Regions from separate parts of the Streptomyces sp. BJ20 genome, predicted to be linked through region 2. Evidence: riboswitches for the same ligand, from Rfam matches in the RefSeq annotation. Region 2 holds a riboswitch; each other region holds the start of a gene.
What was found. Region 2 has a riboswitch for cyclic di-AMP ahead of MTR79_RS32230 (M23 family metallopeptidase). Riboswitches for the same ligand answer to the same signal wherever they lie in the genome.
Positions count from the first base shown of each region.

Region 1: it holds a riboswitch for cyclic di-AMP, as region 2 does, so the genes downstream of both, MTR79_RS02790 (transglycosylase SLT domain-containing protein) here and MTR79_RS32230 (M23 family metallopeptidase) in region 2, are expected to answer to the same signal.
Region 3: it holds a riboswitch for cyclic di-AMP, as region 2 does, so the genes downstream of both, MTR79_RS12750 (M23 family metallopeptidase) here and MTR79_RS32230 (M23 family metallopeptidase) in region 2, are expected to answer to the same signal.
Region 4: it holds a riboswitch for cyclic di-AMP, as region 2 does, so the genes downstream of both, MTR79_RS30095 (transglycosylase family protein) here and MTR79_RS32230 (M23 family metallopeptidase) in region 2, are expected to answer to the same signal.

Region 1 is NZ_CP094918.1:580,455-588,086, forward strand. It holds gene recQ (DNA helicase RecQ) at 172-2,118, shown strand; gene MTR79_RS02775 (M56 family metallopeptidase) at 2,402-3,340, opposite strand; gene fahA (fumarylacetoacetase) at 3,498-4,712, opposite strand; gene MTR79_RS02785 (HAD family hydrolase) at 4,977-5,849, shown strand; gene MTR79_RS02790 (transglycosylase SLT domain-containing protein) at 5,813-6,289, opposite strand; cyclic di-AMP (ydaO/yuaA leader) riboswitch at 6,295-6,463, opposite strand; gene MTR79_RS02795 (polyprenyl synthetase family protein) at 6,990-7,632, shown strand, end outside.
Region 2 is NZ_CP094918.1:7,154,427-7,162,058, reverse strand. It holds gene MTR79_RS32265 (DEAD/DEAH box helicase) at 1-794, shown strand, start outside; tRNA gene MTR79_RS32260 (tRNA-Lys) at 948-1,020, shown strand; gene MTR79_RS32255 (DUF3040 domain-containing protein) at 1,161-1,409, opposite strand; gene MTR79_RS32250 (histidine kinase) at 1,803-2,849, shown strand; gene MTR79_RS32245 (response regulator transcription factor) at 2,880-3,539, shown strand; gene MTR79_RS32240 (dihydrofolate reductase family protein) at 3,626-4,759, shown strand; tRNA gene MTR79_RS32235 (tRNA-Met) at 4,824-4,897, shown strand; cyclic di-AMP (ydaO/yuaA leader) riboswitch at 5,213-5,370, shown strand; gene MTR79_RS32230 (M23 family metallopeptidase) at 5,383-6,402, shown strand; gene MTR79_RS32225 (PrsW family intramembrane metalloprotease) at 6,508-7,632, opposite strand, start outside.
Region 3 is NZ_CP094918.1:2,806,243-2,813,874, forward strand. It holds gene dxs (1-deoxy-D-xylulose-5-phosphate synthase) at 1-1,711, shown strand, start outside; gene MTR79_RS12730 (aspartate aminotransferase family protein) at 1,708-3,123, shown strand; gene MTR79_RS12735 (XRE family transcriptional regulator) at 3,202-3,825, shown strand; gene MTR79_RS12740 (DUF6126 family protein) at 3,822-3,950, shown strand; gene MTR79_RS12745 (tyrosine-protein phosphatase) at 3,982-4,779, opposite strand; cyclic di-AMP (ydaO/yuaA leader) riboswitch at 5,300-5,464, shown strand; gene MTR79_RS12750 (M23 family metallopeptidase) at 5,469-6,419, shown strand; gene MTR79_RS12755 (SGNH/GDSL hydrolase family protein) at 6,658-7,443, shown strand.
Region 4 is NZ_CP094918.1:6,705,141-6,712,772, forward strand. It holds gene eno (phosphopyruvate hydratase) at 1-1,168, opposite strand, end outside; gene MTR79_RS30095 (transglycosylase family protein) at 1,437-2,138, opposite strand; cyclic di-AMP (ydaO/yuaA leader) riboswitch at 2,143-2,311, opposite strand; gene MTR79_RS30100 (transglycosylase family protein) at 2,531-3,475, opposite strand; gene MTR79_RS30105 (cytochrome P450) at 3,667-4,944, opposite strand; gene MTR79_RS30110 (nucleoside triphosphate pyrophosphohydrolase) at 5,118-6,110, opposite strand; gene MTR79_RS30115 (SurA N-terminal domain-containing protein) at 6,130-6,777, opposite strand; gene MTR79_RS30120 (serine/threonine-protein kinase) at 6,936-7,632, opposite strand, start outside.

The DNA of each region.
Region 1 (7,632 bases), 6.6 Mb from region 2:
GGGGTGCCGGGCCGCGGTCGTTCCCGGTCGCGATCCGCTCAGGGACGGAGCGTTCCGGGCGGGCCTGTGGACAACTCCGGGGCTGTCGGTCCGGACGCCTATGGTGGACGCAGTGGCCGAGGTACGGCCGCGGGGGACGGGACGATGCACGGGACGGACGGTGTCGCCGGGATGGCAGTGACGGACAGTGAGGCGCTGGCTGCGCTGCACCGGGTCTTCGGCTACGAGACCTTCCGCGGTGAGCAGGAAGCCGTCGTCGACCATGTGATCGCCGGCGGCGACGCGGTCGTGCTCATGCCGACCGGCGGCGGCAAGTCGCTCTGCTACCAGATCCCGTCCCTGGTCAGGCCCGGCACGGGCGTGGTCGTCTCCCCGCTGATCGCGCTGATGCAGGACCAGGTCGACGCGCTGCGGGCGCTCGGCGTGCGGGCCGGCTTCATCAACTCCACGCTGGACTTCGACGAGCGGCGGACGGTCGAGGCCGAGTTCCTCGCCGGCGAGCTCGACCTGCTGTACCTGGCGCCGGAGCGGCTGCGCCTGGACAGCAGCCTGGACCTCCTGTCGCGCGGCAAGATCTCCGTGTTCGCCATCGACGAGGCGCACTGCGTCTCCCAGTGGGGACACGACTTCCGGCCCGACTACCTCACCCTGTCCGTGCTGGGGGAGCGGTGGCCGGACGTGCCCCGCATCGCCCTCACCGCGACCGCCACGGACGCCACGCACCGGGAGATCACCGAGCGGCTGGGCATGCCGGACGCCCGGCACTTCGTGGCCAGCTTCGACCGGCCCAACATCCAGTACCGGATCGTGCCGAAGGCCGACCCGCGCAAGCAGCTCCTCTCCTTCCTGCGCGAGGAGCACGCGGGGGACGCGGGCATCGTGTACTGCCTCTCGCGCAACTCGGTGGAGAAGACCGCCGAGTTCCTCTCGCGCAACGGCATCGAGGCCGTGCCGTACCACGCGGGGCTCGACGCGGGGACGCGCCAGGCGCACCAGGCGCGGTTCCTGCGCGAGGAGGGCCTGGTCGTGGTGGCGACCATCGCCTTCGGCATGGGCATCGACAAGCCGGACGTCCGCTTCGTCGCCCACCTCGACCTGCCCAAGTCGGTCGAGGGCTACTACCAGGAGACGGGCCGCGCGGGCCGCGACGGCCTGCCGTCCACGGCCTGGATGGCGTACGGGCTCAACGACGTCATCCAGCAGCGCAAGCTGATCCAGTCCGGAGAGGGCGACGAGGCGTTCCGGCGGCGGGCCAACCAGCATCTGGACGCGATGCTCGCCCTGTGCGAGACCGTGCGCTGCCGCCGCGGCCAGCTCCTCGCCTACTTCGGCCAGGAGCCGTCCGGGGAGAACTGCGGCAACTGCGACACCTGCCTCGCCCCGCCGGAGACCTGGGACGGCACGGTGGCGGCGCAGAAGGTGCTGTCCACGGTGGTGCGGCTCCAGCGGGAGCGCGGGCAGAAGTTCGGCGCGGTGCAGATCGTGGACATCCTGCTGGGCCGCCGTACCGCCAAGGTGATCCAGTTCGACCACGACCAGCTGTCCGTGTTCGGCATCGGTGAGGAGCTGAGCGAGGCCCAGTGGCGCGGCGTCGTCCGCCAGTTGCTCGCCCAGGGACTGCTCGCGGTCGAGGGCGACTACGGCACGCTGGTGCTGACCGAGGCCAGCGGGTCGGTGCTGCGGCGCGAGCGTGAGGTGCCGCTCCGCAAGGAGCCCGAGAAGCCGGCCACGTCCCGTTCGGGCGGCGGGGCGGGCCGCGACCGCAAGGCGAAGGCGGCGGCGGCCGAGCTGCCGGAGGCGCTCCAGCCGGCGTTCGAGGCACTCCGCGCCTGGCGCGCCGAGACGGCCAGGGAGCAGGGCGTCCCGGCATACGTGATCTTCCACGACGCGACGCTGCGGGAGATCGTCACGGTGTGGCCCACCTCGGTGGAGCAGCTCGGCGGGATCAGCGGCGTGGGCGAGAAGAAGCGGACGACGTACGGGGAGGGGGTCGTGGAGGTGCTGGCGGGTCTGCCGGCACCGGGATCGGCACCGGCACCCGCACCGGACGCCGCCGCGCCCGACGCACCCGGGGAGGCCCCGGACGACTGGCCCGAGGAGGAGCCGGACTGGTCCTGAACAGCCCCGGCCGTCGGGCCGCCGTGGCCATCCGGTCACCAGGCCTGTCCCGCCGCCCGGCCACCTAACTACCTCGAACCACCTTGGTGACCTCGGCCACCGGGCCGCCCGGCCGCCCGGCCACCGGGCCATCCGGCCGCCTCGGCCATCCGGCCGCCCCAAGCCGCCCGGCCCAGGCCGCCACGTCGGTGGGTGTCAATCGTGTCGGTGCGCGTCAGTCGTGGTCGGCCGGGCCGCCAGGTCCGGCACCACGCGTCGGCCGCGCAGGCGGCCGGAGCGTCGGTCACGGCAGCGCCGTCAGCCCCGGTGCGAACGTGATCAGCAGCGGGACCAGCGGCACCAGCGACGCCGCCGCGGTCGTCAGGGCGCGGTGGCGGCGGCCCAGCCGCGGGGGCGGCTCCAGCAGGCGGTCGACGCGTTCGCCGAGCAGCCGGTGGCTGGAGGAGCAGGACAGCACGCCCCGGTGCTGGTTCAGCTCGATCAGCGCCAGCGCGGTGGTCAGATGCCCGCAGCGCCGGGAGGCCGTGTCGTCGGCGGACAGCTCCACCAGCCGGTGCGTCTGCTCGCAGAAGTGGGCGAACAGCGGGACGCGCGGGAAGCCCGCCGCCAGCGCCGCCGACAGATGCAGCAGCCAGTCGTGGCGGGCCCGGGCGTGACCGCGCTCGTGCGTGAGGACCGCGTCGAGCTGATGGTCCGTGAGCCGCTGCAGCGCACCGGTCGTGACGATCAGCTGGGGCGGGCTGCCCGGCATCCACCAGGCGTCCGGGTACTCCTCCTCCAGCACCAGCAGCGGCCCGCGTCCCTCGGGGAGCCCCGCCGGAAGGTCGGGCGCGCGGTCCCGCAGGTGTGCGCGGGCGCCGGCGCGACGGCGGCGGGCCTCGACCAGCTCACGGGCGAGCACCGCCGTGGTCCAGGCGGCGCCGCAGGCCAGCAGCACGGTGAGGACGGCCGTCCACGGCGAGGCGTGCGACAGGTCGTAGGCGGCGGTCACGGCGGGCGGCGCCGGGGCGAACAACTGCGCGCGCACGGTGCCGAAGACGGCGGCGGCGCCCAGCGCCAGGGCGGTCAGACAGCACAGCAGCACGGTGGCGACCAGGCACTGCCACACCCACAGGGCGACGACCGGCTCCCGTTCCGGCCACTTCGCCCGGGTCAGCAGGCGGGGGACGGGCACGGCGGCGGTCACGGCGACCGCACTCAGCAGGAGCAGGCAGTACGTCATGCCACGGGCTCCGATTCCTGTCGGAAGAAGCGGCTCGGGGGCGTGCGGCGGTGCGGTGCGCGCGGCATGGAGGACGAACGCACCGTCCGATGCCAAGTATGACGGCGAAGGACGGTGCGAGTCAGCGTGGTTGTGCGCCTCGGCAGGGCCGGAAGGGTCAGGACGCGGGGACCACCCGTCCCGTCACCTCGCCGAGGCCCACCCGAACCCCGTCCGGTCCCGGCGCCCAGGCGGACAGCGTCACCACGTCGCCGTCCTCCAGGAACGCCCGCTTGCCGTCGGGGAGTTCGAGCGGGTCGCGGCCGTTCCAGGTCAGCTCGAGCAGGGAGCCGCGCTCCCGCTCGGAGGGGCCGCTGACCGTGCCGGAGCCGTAGAGGTCGCCGGTGCGCAGGGATGCGCCGTTCACCGTCATGTGGGCGAGCTGCTGGGCGGCCGTCCAGTACATGGTGGAGAAGGGGCACTCGGAGACGTCGTGGCCGTTGACGGTCACGGTGATGCGCAGGTCGTAGCCGCCGGGCTCCTCACCGGAGTCGTCCAGGTACGGCAGCAGGCCGTGGGTGCGCGCGGGCGGGGCGACGCGGGCCTCGTCCAGGGCGTCCAGCGGGGTGATCCACGCCGACACCGAGGTGGCGAAGGACTTGCCGAGGAACGGGCCGAGGGGCACGTACTCCCAGGCCTGGATGTCGCGGGCGGACCAGTCGTTGAGCAGGCACAGGCCGAACACGTGGTCGCGGTAGGCGCTCAGCGGCACGGGCCGGCCCTGCGCTGAGGGGACGCCGACGACGAAGCCGACCTCGGCCTCGATGTCCAGCCGCACGGACGGGCCGAAGACGGGGGCCGCGTCGGCGGGCGCCTTGCGCTGCCCGGAGGGGCGCACGACGTCGGTGCCGGACACCATCACGGTGCCGGAGCGGCCGTGGTAACCGATCGGCAGGTGCTTCCAGTTGGGGGTCAGGGAGTCGGCGGCGTCGGGGCGGAAGATCTGCCCGACGTTCCGCGCGTGGTTCTCCGAGGCGTAGAAGTCGACGTAGTCCGCGACCTCGAACGGCAGATGGAGGGTCACCTCGGACAGCGGGTGGAAAAAGGGTTCGACGGTCTCCCGGTGCGCCGGGACCGTCACCCACGCGGTGAGCGCGCGCCGCACGTCCGACCAGGCCGTGCGGCCCGCCGCGAGAAGCGGGTTGAGGGTGGGGCGGGCGAGCAGGGAGGCGTAGGGGGAACCCAGGGCGTGTGCCGCCGCGCCGGCGTCGAGGACGTGGTCGCCCAGCCGGACGCCCACGGTGCGCTCCGCCGAACCGGGGAGCGAGAAGACGCCGTACGGCAGGTTGTGCGGGCCGAAGGGGTCGCCCTCGGGGACATCGAAGGGGGGCATCGGGTGCTGCCTCGCTTTCGTGTGCGCGGGTGGGCCACGTGTCCGTGGCCGTGCCACACGTTACGGGGTCGCGTCCCGGTGGGCTCCTGTTATAGGGGACGACTCCCGGAGCCGGGGCCGGGGGGAGCGCACCCTGTTCCGGTCAAAAGGGAAAACGGGCCTCAACCGGTCGCGTATTGCCGGTACAAGAAGGCAAAACGCACCCAATGCGCGGGCATACGGGCGCGGTGAATCGGACGGTCCTCTTGTCCGTATTCTCTGATCATGGCCGCACCCACCGATTGTTCTCTCATCGCCACCGACCTGGACGGGACGCTGCTGCGCGGTGACGACACCCTCTCCGACCGCTCCCTCGCCGCCCTCGCCCGTGCCGGGCGGGCCGGTGTCCGGCACCTCGTGGTGACCGGCCGGCCGGCCCCCAGGGTGCGGCCGCTGCTCGACGACCTCGGCTGCACGGGGCTCGCGGTGTGCGGACAGGGTGCGCAGGTCTACGACGCCGCCGCGCGGCGGATGCTGTGGTCGGTCCGGCTGGACCGGGAGCTGGCGGAGACCGCGCTCGGCAAGATCGAGGCCGAGGTGGGGGAGGTGTACGCCGCGGTCGACCAGGACGGGGTCGACGGGGTGACGCTGATCGAGCCGGGCTACCGGATGCCGCACCCGACGCTGCCGGCGGTGCGGGTGGAGCGGCGCGACGACCTGTGGGCGCGGCCGATCAGCAAGGTGCTGCTGCGCCACCCGGAGCTGTCGGACGATGCCCTGGCGGCGGCGGCCCGGTCCGTGGTCGGCTCGCTGGCCACGGTCACCATGTCGGGGCCGGGCACGGTGGAGCTCCAGCCGTGCGGGGTCACCAAGGCGACCGGTCTCGCGCTGGCCGCCGAGCACCTGGGGGTGCGCCCCGGGGAGACGGTCGCCTTCGGGGACATGCCGAACGACATCCCCATGTTCCGGTGGGCGGGCCACGGCGTCGCCATGGCCAACGCGCACCCCGAGCTGAAGGCGGTGGCCGACGAGGTCACCCTGTCGAACGAGGACGACGGCGTGGCCGTCGTCCTCGAGCGACTCTTCGGGCAGACGGCCGGTCTCGGCCGTCAGAGGTCGGCTCAGTACGCGCCGAAGACGTTGTCGATCGAGCCGTAGCGGTCGGCGGCGTAGTTGCAGGCCGCGGCGATGTTGGCGACCGGGTCGAACGGGTCGAAGGCGGTGCCGGGCACGTGGTACGCCTGGAAGGTCGGGTCGATGACCTGGAGCAGGCCCTTCGACGGGGTGCCCTTCGCGGCGTTGGAGTCCCACAGGTTGATGGCGGCCGGGTTGCCGGACGACTCCCGCATGATGTTGCGGTGGATGGAGTCGTAGGAGCCGGGGATGCCGTTCTGCGCCATGACGTCCATCGCCTCGCGGATCCAGCCGTCGAGGTTGTCCGGGTACGCGGTCGTGGAGGCGGCGGTCGTGGTCTGGGCCGAGGGGGCCGCGGAGGCGCTGGTGGCGCCGAACAGCGGCAGCGCGACCACGGCGACGCCGGTGCCGGCGACGGCGAGGGTGCGGACGAGGCGGCGACGCGACGAAGCGATGACGGGCATGTCTGGGTTCCTCTCCTACGCCTGCGAGGTGAGCTGTCGGGTTCGGGCGGGAGAGTGCCCGGCCGTGCCCCTGCGGGCATGGCTTCACCCCGAGCCGTCCCGGCGCGGTGTCCGGTACGGCGGCTTACCTGGGTCCCCCGCTCCTGCCGTGCGTGAGTTGGTCGTCGGGTGTGATGCGGGTGGCGGCAGGACTCGGCGTCCACCCGGCAGGCCCGGAACGTATGCGAGAGCACATGTCGGGAACAAGTGCGACGATCACGCAGAACACCGTTTGATCTTGAGATGGGTGGTTTTGCGCCCTTGATCCTTTGCGATCGCCAAGCGTCAACTCCGTTGTGTGGAGCGGGGAGACGGGTGTGTGCGAGGGTGTCCCGGAGGCCGCCGGGTGCGTGACTCACCTCACGGGACGGCGGCCGTGGGCGCGTTTGCGACCAAGAGGAATTCGCCCACCAATGACGGCAAATCGGACTCGGGGGTGGTGCAGGATGGTTCACGGGTCACTGTGTCCGGGAAGCCGAGGTATGTCCGTTGTTATCAGCCGATCAAAAACACTCCGCTTCTGATCCCGTATCGCCCTTCTTGTGACCCCGGGCCCTGGCGGTGATCGAAACCTGACCGGATACGCTGACTCGAGTGGTGGCAGCGACCTATCGACAAACCGTGTAACCGCCAGCAGACACCAGCAGACAGGAGACCCCTCGTGACCGTCGTCGGGCCGTTCGGGCTGAGCGTGCGGGACCAGGCTCTGGAAGCCGATGTCCAGGCCGGATTGACGGCTGTCGAGGAAGGGCTGCTCGAAGCCACCAAGAGCGAGGTGCCGTTCATCACGGAGGCCGCCCAGCACCTGGTGCGGGCCGGCGGCAAGCGGTTCCGCCCACTGCTCGTCATGCTCTCCGCCCGGTTCGGCGACCCCTACGCGCCCGGCGTCGTGCCGTCGGCCGTCGTGGTGGAGCTCACCCATCTGGCCACGCTGTACCACGACGACGTGATGGACGAGGCCGAGGTGCGCCGGGGCGTCGCGAGCGCGAACACCCGCTGGGGCAACTCGGTCGCCGTGCTCACCGGCGACTTCCTCTTCGCCCGCGCCTCGCACATCCTGGCCGACCTCGGCCCGGAGGCCGTGCGGGTGCAGGCCGAGGCGTTCGAGCGGCTGGTCACCGGCCAGATCCTGGAGACCGCGGGCCCGCAGGACGGCCGCGACCCGGTCGACCACTACCTGGACGTGCTCGGCGGCAAGACCGGCTCCCTGGTCGCCGTCTCCTGCCGGTTCGGCGCGATGATGTCCGGCGCCGACGAGACCGTCGTCGACGTCCTCACCCAGTACGGCGAGCGGCTCGGCGTCG
Region 2 (7,632 bases):
AGCGGGGCGAGGACCCGCAGGCCGTGATCGCCGAGGCGGCCGCCGTGGTGGCCGAGGCCGAGGCCGAGGTGACGCTGCCGGAGCAGCCGACCGCGCGGGACGTCGAGCGGACCGAGCACGCCGAGCGCCCGGCGGCCTCGGCCCCGTACGAGCGGCGTGAGCGCCGGGACGACCGGGACGACCGCGGCGGCTTCCGCCGTGACGACCGTGGCGGGCGTTCCTTCGAGCGTCGTGACGACCGGGGCGACCGTGGTGGCCGTTCCTTCGAGCGCCGTGACGACCGCGGTGACCGCGGTGACCGTGGCGGCTTCAACCGTGACCGCGGTGACCGTGGCGGCTTCCGTCGTGACGACCGTCGTGACGACCGTGGCGGGCGTTCTTTCGACCGGCGGGATGACCGGGGCGACCGTGGTGGCCGTTCCTTCGAGCGCCGTGACGACCGCGGTGACCGGGGCGACCGTGGCGGCTTCAACCGTGACCGCGGTGACCGTGGCGGCTTCCGTCGTGACGACCGTCGTGACGACCGTGGCGGGCGTTCTTTCGACCGGCGGGATGACCGGGGCGACCGTGGTGGCCGTTCCTTCGAGCGCCGTGACGACCGCGGCGGCTTCCGCCGTGACGACCGTCCCGGCCACCGGGGCAGCGACCGCCCGTTCAACCGCGACCGTCAGGGCGACCGCCCGGGCTTCCGCTCCGGCGGCCACGACCGCCCCTACGGCCGTCGTGACGACCACCGCGGCGGTGGCTCGTTCCAGCGCCGCGAGGACAAGCCGCGCTGGAAGCGCAACGGCTGACACCGCCTCACCGGAATGACCGCCGAGGGCCCGCGCGACACCCGTCGCGCGGGCCCTCGCGCATGTGTGCCCCCTCCGGCCGCAACGCGCCTGCCGATACCCGATCGGCTCTCCGGCCACGTCCGGCTATGCTCGGGGAGGCAACATCGCCAGGGGCCCTTAGCTCAATTGGCAGAGCAGTGGACTTTTAATCCATTGGTTGTGGGTTCGAGTCCCACAGGGCCTACCTCCCGCGGGAGGGGGAGCCCCCCGACGCGGCGAACGGCGCTCGTACCGGCCCGGCCGGTACGAGCGCCGTTCGCGTTCTTCGGAAAGGGCGGGTCAGCGAGGTGACGGGCGCCGGACGTCGTCGTCGCCCGGCCGCTCCTAGGGGTCGATGAGCTGCACGCCGATGCCGCTGGTCACCAGGCCGGCCGCGATCAGCAGCCCGTCGGGGACGACGATGCCCGCGACCAGCATGCCCAGCCCCACGATCAGCACCCACCAGGCGCTGGTCCGCCGGTACTCGCGCGGGCGGGTCGGGCGGCCGGTGGCGAGGGAGCGGGCGAAACGGGGGTCCTCGTGCTCGAGTCGGGCCGCGAGATCGACCAGGCGGTCGTCGTCGGACTGGGGCACGGCTCCTCCTTCCCAGGGGGTGGCCGTCCGGTCACACCGTCGACGACCGTCGCTCCGAGCACCGGGACGTGTGCGAACCGCCGGCATGCCGCGAACTCGGGCCGATATCCAGGAGTTTGCCCGTGCGCCGAGGTCGTCACCCGCCCGGTACGAAGACTCCAGGGTCGCCCGGGGCGCACGGCCTGAGCCATCCGTCGCGCCCCCCAACATCAGGGGAGACCGGCACGCACACAAGCGTGGGCGGAGGTCCGCCCACGCCGGGAAAATGGGGACTGTCACCGATGGCGCCCGCCCGGTCCGGAGCGGAGGCTGGACGGTGACGGCCCGCGCCGCGCCCCCGGCCGCGGGCCGTCGGCGGCCTTGAGCGTACCGACGGCGAGGAGGCGGAACCGAGTGCCTCTGTTCTGGCGCATCTTCCTGCTGAACGCCGTCGTGCTGATCGTCGCCACCGCCCTCCTCCTCGGACCCGTCACCGTGTCGACGCCGGTGCTGCTCACCGAGGCCGCGGTGCTCACCGTGGGCCTGGCCGCCATGCTCGTCGCCAACGCTCTGCTGCTGCGCGTCGGACTCGCCCCGCTGCAGCGCCTCACCCGCGCCATGAACACCACCGACCTGCTCCGCCCGGGGCACCGGACCGCGGTCGGCGGGCGCGGCGAGATCGCCGAGCTGATCACCACGTACAACACGATGCTGGACCGGCTGGAGGACGAGCGGGCCACCAGCAGTGCGCGGGCCCTGTCCGCGCAGGAGGCGGAGCGCCGCCGCATCGCCCGTGAGCTGCACGACGAGGTCGGCCAGTCGCTGACCGCCGTGCTGCTCCAGCTCAAGCGGGCCGCCGACCACGCCCCGGCCGAGCTCGGCGACGAGCTGCGCCAGGTGCAGGAGACCACCCGCGCCTCCCTGGAGGAGATCCGGCGGATCGCCCGCCGGCTGCGCCCCGGCGTGCTGGACGAGCTGGGCCTGGCCAGCGCCCTCAAGGCGCTCGCCACCGAGTTCGGCGGGCCCGGGCTGACCGTCCAGCACTGCCTCGACCCCGGCCTGCCCGAGCTGGACCGCGAGTCGGAGCTGGTGCTCTACCGGGTCGCCCAGGAGGGCCTCACCAACGTCGCGCGGCACGCGGGGGCGCGCCGCGCCGAGCTGGCGCTGCGCCGCACGCCCGGCGGGGTCGAGCTGCGGGTCCGCGACGACGGCCGCGGCATCGTCGGCGCCGCCGAGGGCGCCGGCATCCGCGGCATGCGGGAGCGGGCGCTGCTGGTGGGCGCCGAGCTGACCGTGGAGCCCCGCGCGGAGGGCGGCACCGAGCTGCGGCTCGCGGTGCCCGTCCCGGCGCGCTTCCCCGCGCACGTCCTCGTCCCCGTACGACCCGGGCGGAAGTCCGTCCCCTCGACCGCCCCGGCCGTGGTGCGCCGTTCCGCGCGAGCGCACGCGCCGCCCCCGTGACCGACGTCCCCCGACCGGAAACGCTGAACCATGACAGACGCCTCCCCCACCCGCATCCTCCTCGCCGACGACCACGCGCTGGTCCGTCGGGGGGTCCGTCTCATCCTGGACGGCGAACCGGACCTGACCGTGGTGGCGGAGGCCGCCGACGGCGCCGAGGCCCTCGAACTGGCCCGGGAGCACCGCCCCGACCTGGCCGTCCTCGACATCGCCATGCCGCGCCTGACCGGTCTGCAGGCGGCCCGTGAGCTCTCCCGCACCCTGCCGGAGACCCGGATCCTCGTGCTGACCATGTACGACAACGAGCAGTTCTTCTTCGAGGCGCTGGCCGCCGGAGCCTCCGGCTACGTCCTCAAGTCGGTCGCCGACCGCGACCTCGTGGAGGCCTGCCACGCCACCATGCGGGGCGAGCCCTTCCTCTACCCGGGGGCGGTCAACGCGCTCATCCACAACTACCTCGACCTCGCGCGGGAGGGCCGGTCCCTGCCCGCGAAGGCCATCACCGACCGTGAGGAGCAGATCCTCAAGCTCGTCGCCGAGGGCCACACCTCGCAGCAGATCGCGGACATGCTGGTGATCAGCCCCAAGACGGTGGAGCGGCACCGGGCCAACCTGCTCGCCAAGCTGGGCCTGAAGGACCGGCTCGAGCTCACCCGGTACGCCATCCGGGTCGGCCTGATCGAGCCCTGACCTCCGTCCCCGGCCGCACGGGTTGCCAGACTGGAGCCGGACCGCGCAGCGGTCCCGCCGCCGCCCGCACCCGGGAGAGCCCGCCGATGCCGTACCCGTACGTCCTGCTGTCCGCCGCCGTCTCCCTCGACGGCTACCTGGACGACACCGGCCCGGAGCGGCTGCTGCTGTCGGGCCCGGCCGACTTCGACCGGGTCGACGAGGTACGGGCGTCCGTGGACGCCATCCTGGTCGGCGCCGGCACGATCCGCGCCGACAACCCCCGGCTGCTGGTCAACTCGCCCGAGCGGCGCGCCGCCCGGGTCGCCGACGGTCTGCCCGAGTACCCGCTGAAGGTCACGGTGAGCGGCTCCGGCGACCTGGACCCGGCGGCCCGCTTCTGGCACACCGGAGGCGAGAAGGTCCTCTACACCACCGACAAGGGCGCCGAACGGGCCCGCGCCCTCGGCATCGCCGCCGACGTCGTGCCGCTCGGCGACGCCCTGGACTGGCGGCGGCTGCTGGAGCACCTGCACGAGGTGCGCGGGGTGCGGCGGCTGATGGTGGAGGGCGGCGGCCGGATCCACACCCAGCTGGTCACCCAAGGGCTCGCCGACGAGCTCCAAGTCGTCCTCGCTCCGCTGTTCGTCGGTGACCCGGACGCCCCCCGCCTGTTCGGCCCCGGCTCCTACCAGGGCGGGCGGTTGCGCCTGGTCGAGACCCGGCCCGTCGGTGACGTCGTCCTGACGCGCTACGAGCCCACCGCGCCCGGCACCGGCGCGCTGCCGTCGGCCGCCGACCGCCACTGGCTCGCCCTCGCCTGCAATCTGGCCGGACAGTGCCCGCCCTCCGAAACGGCGTTCAGCGTCGGCGCGGTCGTGGTCGCCGCCGACGGCACCGAGCTGGCGCGGGGTCACTCGCGGGAGGGCGACGACCCGGTGGTGCACGCGGAGGAGGCTGCGCTCGCCAAGGCCGACCCCACCGACCCGCGGCTGGCCGGCGCCACCGTCTACTCCAGCCTGGAGCCGTGCGCCCGCCGCGCGTCCCGTCCGGCGCCCTGTGCGCGGCTGATCCTGGACGCGGGGGTGCGCCGCGTGGTCACGGCCTGGCGGGAGCCGGACACCTTCGTGACGGACGCCGACGGCAGCGCCGTACTGGCGGACGGGGGTGCCACGGTGCTGGTGCTGCCGGAGTTCGAGCAGCGCGCGAAGGCGCCGAACGCGCACCTGCTGGGCGGCTGATCGCGCCCGCCGGGGAAGTGATGTGCATCGGGCCCCGTGGATGCCGTACACTTGTGTTCACCGACGCGGGGTGGAGCAGCTCGGTAGCTCGCTGGGCTCATAACCCAGAGGTCGCAGGTTCAAATCCTGTCCCCGCTACTGAAGGCCGAGGGCCGGAATCCGAAAGGGTTCCGGCCCTCGGTGTTTCTCCGAGAGGGTGCTCGTTACCCGCCCCTCACCCCGCCTTTCACGCACAGTGAGCGAACGGCGTCGCAGCGCATAACAACTGACGAACCGTCAGGTTCGGCCGGTCGTCCGAGACGCAGTCAACTCGCCCGTTTTCGCCCGCTCATGGCGCTTAAGTCCACGCAAAAATCGTTAATGATCAAGAGGAACGGCTTGGAATACGGACCCCGCGTCTATTAACGTTCGATAACGCAGCGCGGTCGTCCCAGCCGTCACAGAAGTCGGCTCCGTGCGCACGCGCCGAATCCCGCAAGGGAACCGGGGAACCACCACCATGGGGTGAATCGGGCGGATACCGCCGTGGAAGCACGGTTCGTATACGCGCGTAGGAGACCTTCCCGCTCCGAACCCGTCAGCTAACCCGGTAGGCGAAGACGGAAGGAAAGGAGCGCGCCCACGTGGCGTCCAACCCGCCTGCCCCCGAGGCCCCGTTCAGGCCGAACGACACCTTCGCGTACGGCGCCCCCGGCGCCGACGAGGGCCCCTTCGAGGAGTGGAACCCCACCGCGGAGTCCGTGCGGCCCGTGCGTGGCCGGCACCGCGTCGCCAAGCAGCGCGGAGGCGGACTGGCCCGCAGCTCCACCGTCCTCGGCGTCGGCGTCATAGCCGCAGTCGGCGCCGGCGGCATGGCCAGTGCCCAGACCGGCAAGCCGCCCGTCTCCATCTCCATGCCCGACCTTCCCAACGTGGGTTCCCTCATCTCCGACGAGGAAACGCCCAAGGGATCCAGCACCCCCCTCAGCGACATCGGCAGGATGGCCGCCGCCGACACCGGCGCCGAGGAGGGCGCCGACGCCGGTGAGGCGCTGCGCGCCCGCATCATGGCCCAGGTCGAGCAGCAGCAGGGACAGGCGCAGAGCAAGGCGCAGGCCGCCGCCCTCGCCGCCGCCGAGAAGGAGGCCGCCGAGGCCGCGGCCAAGGCGGAGAAGGAGGCCAAGGAGAAGGCCGAGGCCGCCAAGAAGAAGGCGGAGGAGGAGGCCGCGAAGAAGGCCGAGGCCGAGCGCCTCGCCGAGCTCGCCAAGCAGTACGCGCTGCCGACGTCCTCGTACACCGTCACCTCGACCTTCGGTCAGGCCGGCGCCTACTGGTCCTCCGGCTACCACACCGGCCTCGACTTCGCCGCGCCCACCGGCACCCTGATCAAGGCGGTCCACACCGGCACGATCACCTCCGCAGGCTGGGACGGCTCGTACGGCTACAAGACCGTGCTCACCCTCGACGACGGCACCGAGGTCTGGTACGCCCACCAGTCGTCGATCAACGTCAGCGTCGGCCAGAAGGTCGCCACCGGCGACGTGATCGGCCGCGTCGGCGCGACGGGCAACGTGACCGGCGCCCACCTCCACCTCGAGGTCCACACCGGCTCCGGCAGCGTCGACCCGGCCGCCTGGCTGGCCGGCAAGGGCCTCAGCATCTGAACCACCCCGGCGGCCCCCTCCCGGCCGCCGACGCCGTGAACGCCGGCAGCCCCGACGACGACCCCCCGACGTCAGGGCTGCCGGTTCCGCATGTCCGGTGCCTTCTCAGCGCCGGTAGGGGTTCTCCCCGTACGCCGGATACGGCGGCTGCCCCTGCGGCGGCCACGCCGCCGGGACGGGCCCGTACGCCCATCCCGCGCCGTACGGCACCCGGGGCGCGGTGAGCCGGGCCGCGTGCTCCAGCGCCGGGCGGGCCGCCGCACGCCGGTGCCACAGCTCCAGCAGCAGCTCCCGCTCCCGCGTCACGAAGTCCGCCCCCGCCTTCCCCGCGCGGCCCCGGTGGCGCAGGAACGCAAGCTGCGTCGCGTACGCCTCGTACTGGGCGACCGCCCGCGCGGCCGGCCTGCCCCCGCGCTCGCGGGCGAACTTCCGGGCGAGGCGCCGCGCCCGCATCGAGCCCAGCGCGAACGGCTCCGACGGGCGCAGCCAGCCCGCCACCGCGTACGCGGGCAGCTCCGTGCGCACGGTCCGCAGCTCCCGCTGCCGCGTCCACACCACCAGCCAGGTCAGCAGCCCGAACGTCGGCACCATGAACGCCCCGTACACCGCGATGAAGCCGAACTGGCCGAGCGTGGCGGAGCCGTTCCACAGGGCGTGCATGCCCATCGCGAGGAGCAGCCCGGCGAGGGGAAGGAGGACGCGGCGCACCCGCTGGCGGTCGGCGGCCAGCGCGGCCGCGCCGAACCCGATGCCGGTGAGCACGGTGAACAGGGGGTGCGCGAAGGGCGACATGACGATGCGGACGAAGAAGGTCGCCGCGGTGACGGAGGCGATGCCGCTGCCGCCGGTGAGCTGATCGGTGCCGAAGGCGTTGCCCAGGTAGAGGATGTTCTCGGTGAACGCGAATCCGGTCGCGGTGAACCCGGCCGCCACCACGCCGTCGAGGATCCCGTGGAAGTCGCGTCTGCGGAACAGGAAGAGCAGCAGCACCGCCGCCGCCTTCGCCGTCTCCTCCACGACCGGCGCTATGACCGTCGCGCCCAGGGTGTCGGCGCCGGCCGGGTCGGCGGTGGTCGTGGCTATCCACCGGGTGGCGAAGCTGTTCGCCACGATCGCGATGAGCGCCGCCGCGCACGCGCCCCAGGCGAACGCGAACAGCAGGTTCCGCCAGGGGCCCGGCTCCACCCGGCCCAGCCACCGGAACGCCGCCAGCAGCAGCGGCACCGGCAG
Region 3 (7,632 bases), 4.3 Mb from region 2:
GTGGGACACCGGCCACCAGAGCTACGTGCACAAGCTGCTGACCGGCCGTCAGGACTTCTCCAAGCTGCGCGGCAAGGGCGGCCTCTCCGGCTACCCCTCCCGCGAGGAGTCCGAGCACGACGTCATCGAGAACAGCCACGCCTCCACCGCACTCGGCTGGGCCGACGGGCTCGCCAAGGCCCGCCGGGTGCGCGGGGAGAAGGGACACGTCGTCGCGGTGATCGGTGACGGCGCGCTCACCGGCGGCATGGCCTGGGAGGCGCTGAACAACATCGCCGCCGCCAAGGACCGTCCGCTCATCGTCGTCGTCAACGACAACGAACGCTCCTACGCCCCCACCATCGGCGGCCTCGCCAACCACCTCGCCGCCCTGCGCACCACCGACGGCTACGAACGCGTCCTGGCCTGGGGCAAGAACGTCCTCCAGCGCACCCCCGTGGTCGGCCCGCCCGTCTACGAGGCGCTGCACGGCGCGAAGAAGGGCTTCAAGGACGCCTTCGCCCCCCAGGGCCTCTTCGAGGACCTGGGCCTGAAGTACGTCGGCCCGATCGACGGCCACGACATCCGGGCCGTGGAGTCCGCGCTGCGCCGCGCCAAACGCTTCCACGGCCCCGTCCTCGTCCACTGCATCACCGAGAAGGGCCGCGGCTACGAACCCGCCCTCGCCCACGAGGAGGACCACTTCCACACCGTCGGCGTGATGGACCCGCTCACCTGCGCGCCCCTCGCCCCCTCCGGCGGGCCGTCCTGGACCTCGGTCTTCGGGGAGGAGATCGTCAGGATCGGTGAGGAACGCGAGGACGTGGTGGCCGTCACCGCCGCCATGCTCCACCCGGTGGGCCTCGGCCCGTTCGCCGAGCGCTTCCCGGACCGGGTGTGGGACGTCGGCATCGCCGAGCAGCACGCCGCCGTCTCCGCGGCCGGTCTCGCCACCGGCGGACTGCACCCGGTCGTCGCCGTTTACGCCACCTTCCTCAACCGCGCCTTCGACCAGCTCCTGATGGACGTGGCCCTGCACCGCTGCGGGGTCACCTTCGTCCTGGACCGGGCCGGCGTCACCGGCACCGACGGCCCCTCCCACAACGGCATGTGGGACATGTCGGTGCTCCAGGCCGTACCCGGTCTGAACATCGCCGCGCCCCGCGACGCCGACCAGCTGCGCATCCAGCTCCGCGAGGCGGTCGCCGTGGACGACGCGCCGACCGTGCTGCGCTTCCCGAAGGAGTCCGCCGGCCCGGCGATCCCGGCGGTGGACCGCGTCGGCGGCATGGACGTGCTGCACCGCGCGGACGATCCCGAGGTGCTGCTGGTGGCCGTCGGGGTGATGGCGTCCGTCTGCCTCCAGGCCGCGGACCTGCTCCAGGCGCGCGGGACCGGCTGCACCGTCGTCGACCCCCGCTGGGTGAAGCCCGTCGACCCCGCCCTCCCGCCGCTGGCCGCCCGGCACCGGCTGGTGGCCGTCGTGGAGGACAACAGCCGCGCCGCAGGGGTCGGTTCGGCGGTGGCGCTGGCGCTGGGCGACGCCGAGATCGACGTGCCGGTACGGCGGTTCGGCATTCCGGAGCAGTTCCTCGCGCACGCCAAGCGCGGCGAGGTCCTCGCCGACATCGGTCTCACGCCCGTCGACGTCGCCGGGCGGATCAGCGCGAGCCTCGCCGCCCGGGAGGAACTCGCGAAACAGTCACCGGACGCACAGGAGCATCAGGCATGACCACCGCGGAGTCCGCGTCGGAGCCGTCACAGGCCGGGAAGTTCGACCTCGCCGCACTGCTGGCCGAGCGCGGGGCCGAGCGCTACGAGCTGCACGACCGGTACCTCAACCCGCAGCTCCCGCGCATGCTGCACACCATCGGCTTCGACAAGGTCTACGAGCGCGCCGAGGGCGCCCACTTCTGGGACGCCGAAGGCAACGACCACCTGGACATGCTCGCCGGGTTCGGGGTGATGGGGCTCGGCCGCCACCACCCCGTGGTCCGCAAGGCGCTGCACGACGTCCTGGACCTGTCGCTCGCCGACCTCACCCGCTTCGACTGCCAGCCGCTGCCGGGCCTGCTCGCCGAACGGCTCCTCGTCCACAGCCCGCACCTGGACCGGGTGTTCTTCGGCAACAGCGGCACGGAGGCCGTGGAGGGCGCCCTGAAGTTCGCCCGCTACGCCACCGGCCGGCCCAGGGTGCTCTACTGCGACCACGCCTTCCACGGGCTGACCACCGGCGCCCTGTCCGTCAACGGCGAGTCCGGCTTCCGGGACGGGTTCGCCCCGCTGCTGCCCGACACGGCCGTGCCGCTCGGCGACCTCGACGCGCTGGAGCGGGAGCTGCGCAAGGGCGACGTGGCCGCGCTGATCGTGGAGCCGATCCAGGGCAAGGGCGTCCACGAGGCCCCGCCCGGCTATCTGAGGGCCGCGCAGCACCTGCTGCACCGGTACAAGGCGCTGCTGATCGCCGACGAGGTGCAGACCGGGCTCGGCCGCACCGGCGACTTCTACGCCTACCAGCACGAGGAGGGCGTGGAGCCGGACCTGGTGTGCGTGGCCAAGGCGCTGTCCGGCGGGTACGTGCCGGTGGGGGCCACGCTCGGCAAGGACTGGATCTTCAGGAAGGTCTTCTCGTCGATGGACCGGGTGCTGGTGCACTCCGCCAGCTTCGGCGCGAACGCGCAGGCCATGGCGGCGGGCCTCGCGGTGCTGTCGGTCATGGAGGACGAGCAGATCGTGGCGCACGTGCGCGGGGTCGGGGACCTGCTGCGGACCCGGCTGGCCGCCCTGACCGACCGCTACGAGCTGCTCGCCGACGTCCGCGGCCGGGGCCTGATGATCGGCATCGAGTTCGGCCGGCCCCGCTCGCTGAAGCTGCGCTCGCGCTGGGCCATGCTCCAGGCGGCCCGCAAGGGGCTGTTCGCGCAGATGGTGGTGGTGCCGCTGCTCCAGCGGCACCGTATCCTCACGCAGGTGTCCGGGGACCACCTGGAGGTGATCAAGCTGATCCCTCCGCTGATCGTCGACGAGGGGGACGTGGACCGGTTCGTGGGCGCCTTCACGGCGGTGATGGACGACGCTCACGAGGGCGGGCTCATCTGGGACTTCGGCAGGACCCTGGTGAAGCAGGCGGTCGCCAACCGCTGACCGCGCGAGGAGCGCATGCGCTTTGCCTCTGAGGCAAGGAAATTGCCCGAAAGGCAAAGACCGGTGCTCAATGGAGGCATGAGCTCCTCCGAGACCGAGCCGCGGGACGAGCCTGCCGAGGCCCTCCCCGCGGTCGCTCCTCAGCTGCGTGCCCTGCGCCGGCGGGCCTCCCTGACACTGGAGGCCGCCGCACGGCAGGCGGGCCTGTCACCCGCCCACCTCTCCCGGCTGGAGACCGGACAGCGCCAGCCCTCGTTGCCGATGCTGCTCTCCCTGGCGCGGATCTACGGTACGACCGTCTCCGAGCTGCTCGGGGAGTCGGCCGCCGACCGGGACGCCGTGGTGCGCGCCGCCGACATGGAACCCACGGCGGCCGGCGGCTGGACGTACTGGCAGGCCGGGGCCGCCGGGCGCGGCATGCAGGCGCTGCGGGTGCACGTGCCGCACGGCTCCCAGGGCGACATCGTGCGCGTCCACCCCGGCGAGGAGTGGCTTTACGTCCTCAAGGGGCGGCTGCGGCTGCGCCTCGGGGACACCCTCCACCGCCTGTCCCCGGGCGACAGCGCCCACTTCGACTCGCTCACCCCGCACCGCATCGCCGCGCAGGACCCCGACGGGGTCGAGCTGCTGTTCGTGCACACCCTGCTGCAGAGTCCCATGGCCGCCCTGTGCCTGGGCCCGACCCATGGAGAGACACCGTGACCGGCAAAGACATGGAGGAGAAGTTCCCGCGGGCCCTCTGGGTGAGGCTGTTCGTCTACGTCGTGGTCGGGCACCTCTTCGCGGCCTTCATCTACTTCCTCTTCGAGATCGCGCCGAAGAAGTAGCGGCCACGGGGGGCGAGAACGGGGGCGGGTGTCAGTCGAGCAGCCGCTCGCGCAGCCGCTCCCGGTGGGCCGGGGTGAGCCCGAGTCCCTGCTCCAGGTAGGCGTCCACGCCGCCCCAGGTCTCCTCGACCGTGTCGAAGGCGGCCGCCAGATACTCCTCGCGCGCGTCGAAGAGCGGGCTGAGCAGCTCCATGACCTCGGGGGAGTAGGCGTCGGGGGAGCTGCCGCTGCGCCGCACCTTGTAGCGGCGGTGCTTGGCGTTGGACTTCAGATAGTCCTCGACGATCGCGTCGCGCTCCACACCCACGGCGAGCAGGGTCACCGCCACGGAGAGACCCGCGCGGTCCTTGCCGGCCGCGCAGTGCATCAGCGCGGGGACGCTGTCCTCGGCGAGCGCGCGCAGCACCTGGGAGTGCTCGGAGGTGCGCTCCTTGACGATCATGCGGTACGAGGTGATCATCCGGTCGGCGCCCTGGCCGTCGGCGAGGATCGAGCGCAGTTGGTCCAGGTCGCCGTCGCGCACCATCTTCCAGAACTCCGCGCCGTCGGCCGGGTCGCTCAGCGGCAGGTTGACGTTGCGCACGCCCGGCAGCGAGACGTCCGGGCCCTCCAGCTTCTGGTCGGCCGTGTTGCGGAAGTCGAACACGGTGTGCAGACCGAGCGAGGCCAGGAAGGCGGCGTCCTCCGCGGTGGCGTGGGCGAGGTGACCGCTGCGGAACAGCACCCCGTGCCGCACCCGACGGCCGTCCACCGTGGGCAGTCCGCCCACGTCGCGGAAGTTGCGCACCCCGGTCAGCTGGGGCTCGGTCGACGGGATCTCCTGCGTCACGGACGGCTCCTCCCACTCCGCGCCGTCGCCGCGGCTCGCCGACGGGCACCACTCGACGATACGACATGGCTGCCAAGGGCAATGAGTTGCCGACCGCCCTGGCGACGTTGGATTGTGTCGCTTTCTGTTTGTTCATGAGGGGCAGATTCCGGGTCTGTCGCGCCAAGATCGAGATGTCGCGATTGCGGCGGCTGCCCCATCCAGCTTCGACGTGAATAAGGTGATGTGTCCGAATAGAACCCTTGAGGACAACGTGCCCCGATAGTAATGGAATTGGGGAGGAGGTGCGTGAGCATCGTCATACCGGTGACCGTGTGCTGTCGCCATGCTCACGTAATTTCCCTTCGCAACAAGGGATTTCACCAGCGAGTCGCTCGCGAGATCGACGCACGGTGACGTCGTTCCCCCCTTTCGATCACGGAAAAAGCGGGTTCGCCGGAACCCGCGCTTGTTTCGCCGCGTCGAGGTCGCTTACGTTCCCAACCGATCCGGACGGACGCCTAATCCTGCCGCCGCCCGGAGCCCGCACACACTGACCCGACGTACGGCAGGAGCGGGGGACCCACAGGTACAACTGCCTGTTCCGGGCCCCGGAAACAGGCTTGGGGTTAAGCCGCGCGGCAACGCGGCCGGACATCTCCAGTCCGCACCCGACAGCTCACCTCGTAGGCGCCGGAGAGGAATTCGTCATGCCCGCGAAGGGTAAGCACCGCCGTACCAAGGCTCAGCGTTTCACCCGCTCCATCGCCGTCGCCGGAACCGGTGGCGCCGCTCTCGCCCTGCCGTTCCTCGGCGCCACCGGCGCGCACGCCGCGACGCCGCAGTCCGCCCCCGAGGCGTCGGTCCGGTCGCTGGCCGTCACCGGCCAGCAGGCCAAGGCCGAAAAGGGTGACGAGGCCCGCACGTACACCGTGAAGGCCGGCGACTACCTCGCCAAGATCGCCGAGGCCGAGCACGTCGACGGTGGCTGGAAGCAGCTCTACGCGGACAACCGCGAGGCCGTCGGGGACGACCCGTCGCTGATCCACCCGGGCCTGAAGCTCTCCATCGACGGCAAGGCCGCCAAGAGCGCCCCGAGGCAGTCCACTTCGCCGCAGGCCGCCAAGCCCGCCGCGCCCAAGGCCGAGAAGCCGGCCGAGAAGCCGGCCGAGAAGCCCGTGCAGAAGGCCGCCGAGGAGTCCTCCTCCAATGAGGCGTCCTCCAACGAGGCGTCCACGCAGACCGCCCCCGCCTCCGGCTTCACCTCGCCGGTGCCCGGCGGCGGCGTCGGCACCGCCTACAAGGTGGCCGGCAGCATGTGGTCCAGCGGCTACCACACCGGTGTCGACTTCAGCGTCCCGACGGGCACCTCCCTGAAGGCCGTCGGCGCCGGCACCGTCGTCTCCGCCGGCTGGGGCGGCGCGTACGGCAACCAGGTCGTCATCCAGCTGAACGACGGCCACTACGCCCAGTACGCCCACCTGTCCTCGCTGTCCGTCTCGGCGGGCCAGACGGTGACCGCCGGTCAGCAGGTCGGTCTCTCCGGTGCGACCGGCAACGTGACCGGCCCGCACCTGCACTTCGAGATCCGCACCAGCCCGAACTACGGCTCGGACGTGGACCCGGTCTCGTACCTGCGCGGCAAGGGCGTCTCCCTCTGACCCCTCGCGGCACCCCTTCCTGACACGCGCGCCGGAGGCCGGCCCCGATCCACGGGGCCGGCCTCCGGTGTGTCCGGGGCCCGTTCCGGGCGCGGGGCCGTACCTATTCCTGGCTTGGCCAAACCTTGAAGTGGCTTATCTCACCGCGCGTCAACCCCCGCCTACGGTCGCGTAGGTCACATCCGAAGGTGAATCATGTCCGGCTGTGGCAGACGATTCGAAGAGTGACAAGGCAACAGTGATCGGGTCGTACGTGGCGGTGGGGGACAGCTTCACCGAGGGAGTCGGCGACCCCGGCCCCGACGGGGCGTTCGTCGGCTGGGCCGACCGGCTCGCCGTTCTGCTCGCGGACCGCAGGCCCGAGGGCGACTTCCGGTACGTCAACCTCGCCGTACGCGGCAAGCTGCTGGACCAGATCGTGGCCGACCAGGTCTCCCGGGCCGTCGAACTCGCCCCGGACCTGGTCTCCTTCTGCGCGGGCGGCAACGACATCCTGCGCCCGGGTACCGATCCGGACGAGGTGGCCGAGCGCTTCGAGGAGGCGGTCGCCCGGCTCACGGCGGCAGCCGGCACGGTCCTGGTGACGACCGGGTTCGACACCCGCCGCGTCCCGCTGCTCAAGCATCTGCGCGGCAAGATCGCCACGTACAACGGGCACGTGAGGGCGGTCGCCGACCGGTACGGCTGCCCCGTGCTCGACCTGTGGTCGCTGCGCAGCGTGCAGGACCGCAGGGCGTGGGACGCCGACCGGCTGCACCTCTCGCCCGAGGGGCACACCCGCGTCGCCCTGCGCGCGGGTCTCTCCCTCGGCCTGAAGGTGCCCGCCGACCCGGAGCAGCCGTGGCCGCCGCTCCCGCCGCGCGGCACCCTGGAGATCCGCCGGGACGACGTCCACTGGGCCCGCGAGTACCTGGTCCCGTGGATCGGCCGCCGCCTGCGAGGCGAGTCCTCGGGCGACCACGTCACGGCGAAGGGGACGCTGTCGCCGGAGGACATCCGCTCGTGGATCGCCAAGGTGGCATGACGCGGGGGCCGGGGTTTCCCGGCCGCTGTCCCTGGATGTGGCCGGTGCGGTCGCAGCGCCAGGGGTGGGGTGACCGGGCGCGTGAGGCGTGTGCGGGTGGGTGCGTGACTGGTTGCGCAGTTCCCCGCGCCCCTTCGGGGCGATGTGCTCGCGCGTCTTGACGGGGTGGGGCGGGGCACGCCCTCAGGG
Region 4 (7,632 bases), 450 kb from region 2:
GGGCGCCGGTCTTGATCTGGCCGCAGTTGGTGGCGACGGCGAGGTCGGCGATGGTGACGTCCTCGGTCTCGCCGGAGCGGTGGGACATCATGCACTTGAAGCCGTTGCGCTGGGCCAGCTCGACGGCGTCCAGGGTCTCGGTCAGCGAGCCGATCTGGTTGACCTTCACCAGCAGGGCGTTGGCGGCGCCCTCCTCGATGCCGCGGGCCAGGCGCTCGGGGTTGGTGACGAAGAGGTCGTCGCCGACGATCTGCACCTTGTCCCCGAGCTGGGCGGTGAGAGCCTTCCAGCCCTCCCAGTCGTCCTCGAACAGCGGGTCCTCGATGGACACGAGCGGGTACGCGGCGACGAGCTCCGCGTAGTACTCGGTCATCTCGGCGGCCGTGCGCTCCTTGCCCTCGAAGGTGTAGACGCCGTCCTTGTAGAACTCGGAGGCGGCCACGTCGAGGGCCAGGGCGATCTGCTCGCCGGGGGTGTAGCCGGCTTCCTTGATCGCCTCGAGGATGAGGTCGAGGGCCTCGCGGTTGGAGCCGAGGTTCGGGGCGAAGCCGCCCTCGTCGCCGAGACCGGTTGCCAGGCCCTTGCCCTTCAGCACCTTCTTGAGGGTGTGGTAGACCTCGGCGCCCCAGCGCAGCGCCTCGGAGAAGGACTCCGCGCCGATGGGGGCGATCATGAACTCCTGGATGTCCACGTTGGAGTCGGCGTGCGAGCCGCCGTTCAGGATGTTCATCATCGGCACCGGCAGCAGGTGCGCGTTCGGGCCGCCCAGGTAGCGGAACAGCGGCAGGTCGCTGGCCTCGGAGGCGGCGTGCGCGACGGCGAGCGAGACGCCGAGGATGGCGTTGGCGCCGAGGGAGCCCTTGTTGTCGGTGGCGTCCAGGTCGAACATCGCCTGGTCGATCAGGCGCTGCTCGGTGGCGTCGTAGCCGACGAGCTCCGGGCCGATCTGCTCGATGACGGCCAGCACGGCCTTCTCGACGCCCTTGCCCAGGTAACGGCCGGCGTCGCCGTCACGGAGTTCGATGGCCTCGAAGGCGCCGGTGGAGGCGCCGGACGGGACGGCGGCACGACCCGTGCTGCCGTCGTCGAGGCCGACCTCGACCTCGACCGTGGGATTGCCTCGGGAGTCCAGGATTTCCCGGGCTACGACGACGTCGATGGACGGCACGAGCATCTCCTTCTTGGGATGTGACGCGGGTGAGCGGGGCCGCGGGGGCCCTGCGGGTCCGAGCCTAACCGGCTCCGGGCGATCGGCCATCTCGCCGCCCGCCTCATGGACAGAACCGAGAGTAAATTGTTTCCGAACGGAACAAAGCCGGTTCGGGAAACCGTGACCGGAATGCGTCCGGACATGACCCCGCCCCGGTGCGCACGGGGGAAGAAACGCACCGGGGCGGGGAGCCCGTGGAGACGGGGAGGGACCTGGCGGTCCGCCCTTACTTCAGGTGCAGCTGCTGACCCGGGTAGATGAGGTCGGCGTCGTCGACGATGTCGTCGTTCAGCTCGAACAGCTTCGCCCAGCCGCCCTTGACGTCGTGCTCGGCGGCGATGGAGCTGAGGGTGTCGCCCTTGACGACCTTGTACTCGCCGTCGCCCTTCTCGACCTTCTTGCCGGTCGGGGTGGTGACGGTCTTCTTCTCGGCCTTCTTCTCCGCCTTCGGAGCGGCCGGGCGCTCGGCGGAGCGGGAGGCCTTCTGCTCGCTCTCACGCGACTCGGTGGAGCCGGACTCCTGCGAGGAGCCCTCGGCGGAGCCGCCGTCGTAGGCGGCGTTGGACAGGCCGGTGCCGCAGACCGGCCAGGCGCCCTTGCCCTGGCCCGCGAGGACCTTCTCGGCGATCTCGATCTGCTGGGCCTTGGTGGCCTGGTCCGCGGTGGCGGCGTACTGGGTGCCGCCGTAGCCGGCCCAGGTGGAGGCGGAGAACTGCAGGCCGCCGTAGTAGCCGTTGCCGGTGTTGATGGACCAGTTGCCGCCGGACTCGCACTGGGCGACGGCGTCCCACTCGGACGCGGTGGCCGCGGAGGCGGTGCCGGACGCCATCAGCGGGCCGGCGACGGCGGCGCCGGTGACACCGGCGATGGCGATGGCGCGAGTGGCCTTGGACGGACGACGGTGCTTGCCCTTGCCGGAAAACAGCATGGATGGATCCCCTCACCGACGCCTACGAGGTGAGCTGTCGGGTTCGGGCCGGTTGAGTTGCCCGGCCACGCCCCTCCCGGGACGCGGCTTCACCCCGAGCCGAACCGGACGTCAACCGTCCGGTCGCGGCACTTACCTGGGTCCCCCGCTCCTGCCTACGGCGCATGACGCGACGACTGTTCCCGTGCTGCCACTGGCAGGATTCGGCGTGGCGGCAGCCGGGGCCCGCGATGGCGAGCGGTCACGACCGTAAGCACGCGATCGGTGGAATATCAAAGATGATCAGGGCCTCTGAGACCTATCTCTCACAGTCCTTATTACGGACATTCAGCCCTTATCGCTCCGTCAACTGCCGTCGCCCACAGGCGCCTTCGGCCGCCCGTTTCCCGCCGCTATTCGGCGGTTCCGGTGTCCACCAGGAGCCGCTGGCCAGGCAGGATGAGGTCCGGGTCGTCGCCGATGACCTGCTGGTTCTCGACATAGAGCGCCGTCCATCCGCCGGTCAGGGCAAGGGAGTCGGCGATGGAGGTCAGGCTGTCCCCGCCCTGGACGGTGTAGCGGTCGTCGGCGATGCCCGCGGGCGTGTCCGCGGAGGGCGAGGCGTGCCGGCCGGACGACGGGGTCCCGGCGTCGGCGGCCTCGTCCTCCTGCGCGCTGGGGCCGCGATGGCGGCCCGGACCGCTGTCCTCGGACTCGGTGACGACCGAAGAACCGGTACTCTGTTCGGACTTGTCCGACTCATCACTTTCGGGGGAGGCGGAGACGGACGGGGAGGCACCAGCGTCCGCGTCACCCTTCGCCTCATCGGACGAATCGAATGAACCCGACGTGGCCGACGGGGAGGGAGAAGAGGACGAAGCGCCGGATTCCGGCGAACCGGACGGGGTGCTCGTCCCACCGGTCCGGGTGTCGTCCCGGTCCGTGCCGGTCGGGACCCCCGGGTCGACGTTCGGGGACGCGGTGTCCTGGTTCAGGCCCGTGAGCAGGCCGCAGGCGCGCCACTTGCCGACGCCCTGGTCGGCGAGGATTCTCTCGGCCACGGTGATCTGCTGGTTGCGGCTGGCCGCGTCGGCGCTGGGCGCGTACTCCAGGCCGCCGTAGTTCTCCCAGTCGTCCTGGGTCAACTGCAGGCCGCCGTAGTAGCCGTTGCCGGTGTTCTGGCTCCAGGAGCCGCCGCTCTCGCACTCCGCGACCCGGTCCCAGGTCTCACCGTCCGCCGCGCTGGCGGCGCCCGCCCCGAGGAGCGGGATCGCGATCGCGGATCCGGTCACCCCGGCGGCGACGAGCAGAGCCGGAGCCTGGCGGGGGCGACGGTGTCGGCCGTTCCCGGAGAGCATGCGGAAGCCTTTCACTCGGCAACAAGGACCGGTACGGCGAGCAGAACCGTGCGGCGCGCCGTACTTGATGGGTGAACGTATAGGCAGTCGATCACTTGTCACAAGTTCATGCCGTGCAGATCACATGAAGATCACAGAGTTGAGCATGCCTCAGGTTTCCGCACACCGACCCCCGGGCACGGACAGGAAGGTCAGGTCTGTCCTGAACGCGGAGGGGAGAATTCCACCGGAAGCGTGCGGAGTCCCCGCATGATGAGGCCGCCGCGCCAGCGCAGTTCGGCCGGATCGGCGGCGAGCCGGAGGTCCGGAAGACGCGTCAGAAGCGTGGCGAGCGCGGTCTGTCCCTCCAGGCGCGCGAGTGGGGCGCCCAGGCAGTAGTGGATGCCGTGCCCGTACCCGAGGTGCTGGTTGTCGCGGCGGCCCAGGTCCAGGGTGTCCGGGTCGGCGAACCGCTCCGGGTCCCGGTCGGCCGCGGCCAGCACGACGAGCACCGGGTCGCCGGTCTCGATCCGCTGCCCGCCGATGACGACCGGCTCCGTGGCGAACCGCCAGGTCGCCAGCTCCACCGGGCCGTCGAAGCGCAGCAGTTCCTCCACCCCGGTCTCCAGCAGCCCGCGGTCCCCCTCGGCCAGCGCCCGCTGCAGACGCTCCCGCTGCTCCGGGTGCGTGAGCAGGGCGTAGGTGCCGTTGCCGATGAGGTTGACCGTCGTCTCGAAGCCGGCGAAGAGGAGGATGAACGCCATCGCGGCGGCCTCGTTCTCCGTGAGGTGCTCGCCGTGGTCGGAGGCGCGGATCAGACCCGAGATGAGGTCCTCGCCGGGGACGGGCTCGGCGGGCAGCGCCTGCCGCTTGCGGTGGATCAGCTCGGCGAGGTAGCCGCGCATCTTCTTCACCGACCGCGCCACCCCGCCGCGCGGGCCGCCGCCGTGACGGATCATCATGCCCGCCCAGTCCCGGAAGTCGTCCTGGTCCTCGCGCGGGACGCCGAGCAGGTCGCAGATGGCGTAGATGGGGAGGGGGAAGGCGAAGTCGTGGATGAGATCGGCGGTGTCGCCGCCGCGCGTGAAGCGGTCGATGAGGTCGTCCGTGAGTTCTTGCACGCGGGGTGCGAACTCGGCCACCCGTCGGGGGGTGAAGGCCTTGCTGACCAGGCGGCGCAGACGGGTGTGGTCCGGGGGGTCGATGTTCAGCAGGTGTGTCATGAGGTCGGCCTGCCGCTCACCCGGGATGCCGGTCTTCCCCTTCGCGTGCGCGGGCTCGTCGTGATGCGCGGGGTTCTTCGACAGGCGGTGGTCGGCGAGGGTCTGACGGGCGTCGGCGTAACGGGTGACCAGCCAGGCTTCGACGCCGCTGGGGAGCTTGGTTCTGTGCACGGGGGCGTGCTCGCGGAGCCAGGCGTAGGCGGGGTAGGGGTCGGCTGCGAACTCCCAGGTGAAGAGGTCGGGGGCGGGGGGTGACTGGTCAGGCATGGGGCGACCCTAACGGGGGCCTGCGGCAGCGGGGGCGGGGGCGGGGTGGCTGGGCGCGCAGGGCATGTGCGGGTGAGTACGTGGCTGATCGCGCAGTTCCCCGCGCCCCTTTCTGGGGGCGCGGGGAACTGCGCGAACGGGGGGTTCGGGGGCGGAGCCCCCGAAGTGGGAGGTCAGGCGCGCGCGTCCTGTTCAGTGGCGCGGATCGCGTCCCGGTACGCACGCGCCGCAGCCCGGAGGGCCGCCTCCGCGTCCACCCCCTCCGCCTCCGCCCGCGCGGCGAGCGCAAGCAGCTCGTACCCGACCCCTTCCCCGGAGGGAAGAGGGACGGACAGCCCCGCCGAACGGACCCGCGACGCCAGCTTCGTGGCCAGCGCCAGCGCCGGCTGCCCCACCGGCACCCCGTCCGTGACGGACTCCCTCCGCTTCTCCTCCGCCTTCGTCCGCATCCAGTGCGCCTTGACCTCCTCCGGCGTCCGCGCCGTCTCCTCCCCGAAGACGTGCGGATGCCGGTGGACGAGCTTGGCGACGATCCCGCCCGCCACGTCGTCGATCGAGAAGGGCTCCTCCGCGTGCTCCTCGGCGATGCGGGCGTGGAAGACGACCTGGAGCAGCACGTCCCCCAGTTCCTCGCGCAGCTCGTCCCGGTCGCCGTCCTCGATGGCCTCGACGAGCTCGTACGCCTCCTCGATGCCGTACTTGGCGAGGCCCTTGTGGGTCTGCTGCGAGGACCAGGGGCACTCGGCGCGGATGCGGTCCATGACCTGCACCAGATCGAGCAGGCGGGCACCGGGCAGGTCGTAGGAGGCGGGCAGCAGCTCCAGTTCCGGCATGCGGACCCGGCCGCCGCCGGCCATCCGCGCCAGTCCGTCGGTGAGCGCGGGCTCGCCCTCGCCGGTCGCGACGACGACCACCGTGCGTCCGCCGGCGCAGGCGTCGACGACCTCCTCGGCGGTGGGCGCGTACTCCTCGACGGCTGTCCCCGCCTCCCGCAGGTACGGCAGCTGCGGATGGGCGCCGTCCGCGCACAGCACCCGGTCGGCCGCGCGCAGCGCCTGCCAGGCGGGCCAGGACAGCAGTCCCGGCGCGACCCGGTGGCTGGTGGTGAGCAGGACGACACGGCCGGGGGCGGCCTCGGGGGCCGGGGCGGGGCTGGTTGCGTTCACCCTTCGAAACTAGCCCACGTCACAGCCCCAGCGGCGGCCCGGCCACGGCGGTGACGTCCTTCACCCACGGCGTCTTCGCGTCGACCCGGCTGCTCTTCTCCGCGTCCCACTCGCCGTAGCGCGGGTTGAGATCGACGTCGAGCTCCTTGCTCGCGTCGGACAGCGCCTTCCAGAACTCGGGCCGGCTGGTGTCGGTGCCGAGCTTCTGGGCGAGCTTCTGCGCGGTCACCTGGAGGCGGAGGTTCTCGTCGAGGCGCTGCGGCGGCACGCCGTACTGCTGGAGCCAGGCGGCCTCCAGCGCCTCCGCGCCGCCGGCCTGCTCCTCGAACTCGGCCCGCGTGCGCTGCACCTCGCGGTCGGAGACGGTCACCCCGGCGTCGCGCGCGGCGCGCTCCAGCACCCGGTCCAGCACCATGCTGTGCAGGGTGTCGCGGGTCAGGCCGCCGGTGCGGGCGATGGCCTGCTGGTACTGCGCCTCGTCCGGGACCGCCTCCCGCTGGGCGGCGCGCACCTCGTCGACGCGGTTCTCCAGCTGCGACACGGTGATCCGCTCCCCGCCGACCACGGCCGCCGCACCGGGGTGCGCGTCGTTGCCGCAGGCGGTGAGCAGAGGGGCCGCGGCGATCGCGGCGGTGAGGAGGAACGCGGTGCGACGACGGCGGTGCAAGGAAACCTCCTGAGGAGAGCTTGTGCGGCGGTGCACAAAGTCCTGCGGTGATCGATGGTAGGCATCGGCCAAGCTCTGGCCAACCCATTCGACCAACGATTCACGGCGACTTCCGGCACCGCCGCGCCCGCCGTCTCCCCAAGCGCGGGCCCGAGCGGCTACCCGCGCACCTGCCCGAGCCACTGGAGGGTGCGCCGGATGTCCGCCGCGAGCGGGTGCCCGGGTCCCTGGACGCGCTCCACGTCGTGCAGCAGCCGCACCAGCGTGTCGTGTGCGGCGGGCCGGTCGCCGAGGGCGAGCAGCAGATGCCCGATGCGGCGCCGCACGTCGTGCGCCTGCTGGGGGTCCCCGGCGGCCACGTACCGGTTCTCGTAGTACGGCAGCAGCGCCCGGTACTCGGCGAGGGCCGCCGCCGGGTCGCCGAGCTGCTCCAGGCACTGGGCGGCCTCGTAGCGGTGGCGCAGCGACTGCGGGTCGGCCTGGCCCGCCTCGGCGGAGCGCTCGTCGGCCAGACGCCGCAGCTCGGGCAGGGCCCGCCGGTACTGGCCGTCGTCGAGGAGCGTGGCCGCGTACTGCTTGCGCAGGGTGCGCACCACCGGCGAGTGCTCGCCGTGCTGTTCGGCGGCGACCGGGAGGATCGAGCCGAGGATGTCGACGGCCTGGGTGATGCGGCCCTCGCCGAGCAGCCGCTTCACCTCGTCCACGGCGGCGGCCACGTCGGCCTTCTCCGCCGTCGGCGCGGACGGCGCGGCGGGCGCGGGCTGCGGCGCCGGCGTCCTGGCGCGGTCCGGCCAGGGCGCGTGCGGGCGCAGGAAGGGCCGGGTGGGGTCCAGCGGGGCGCCGGTGGGCACGGAC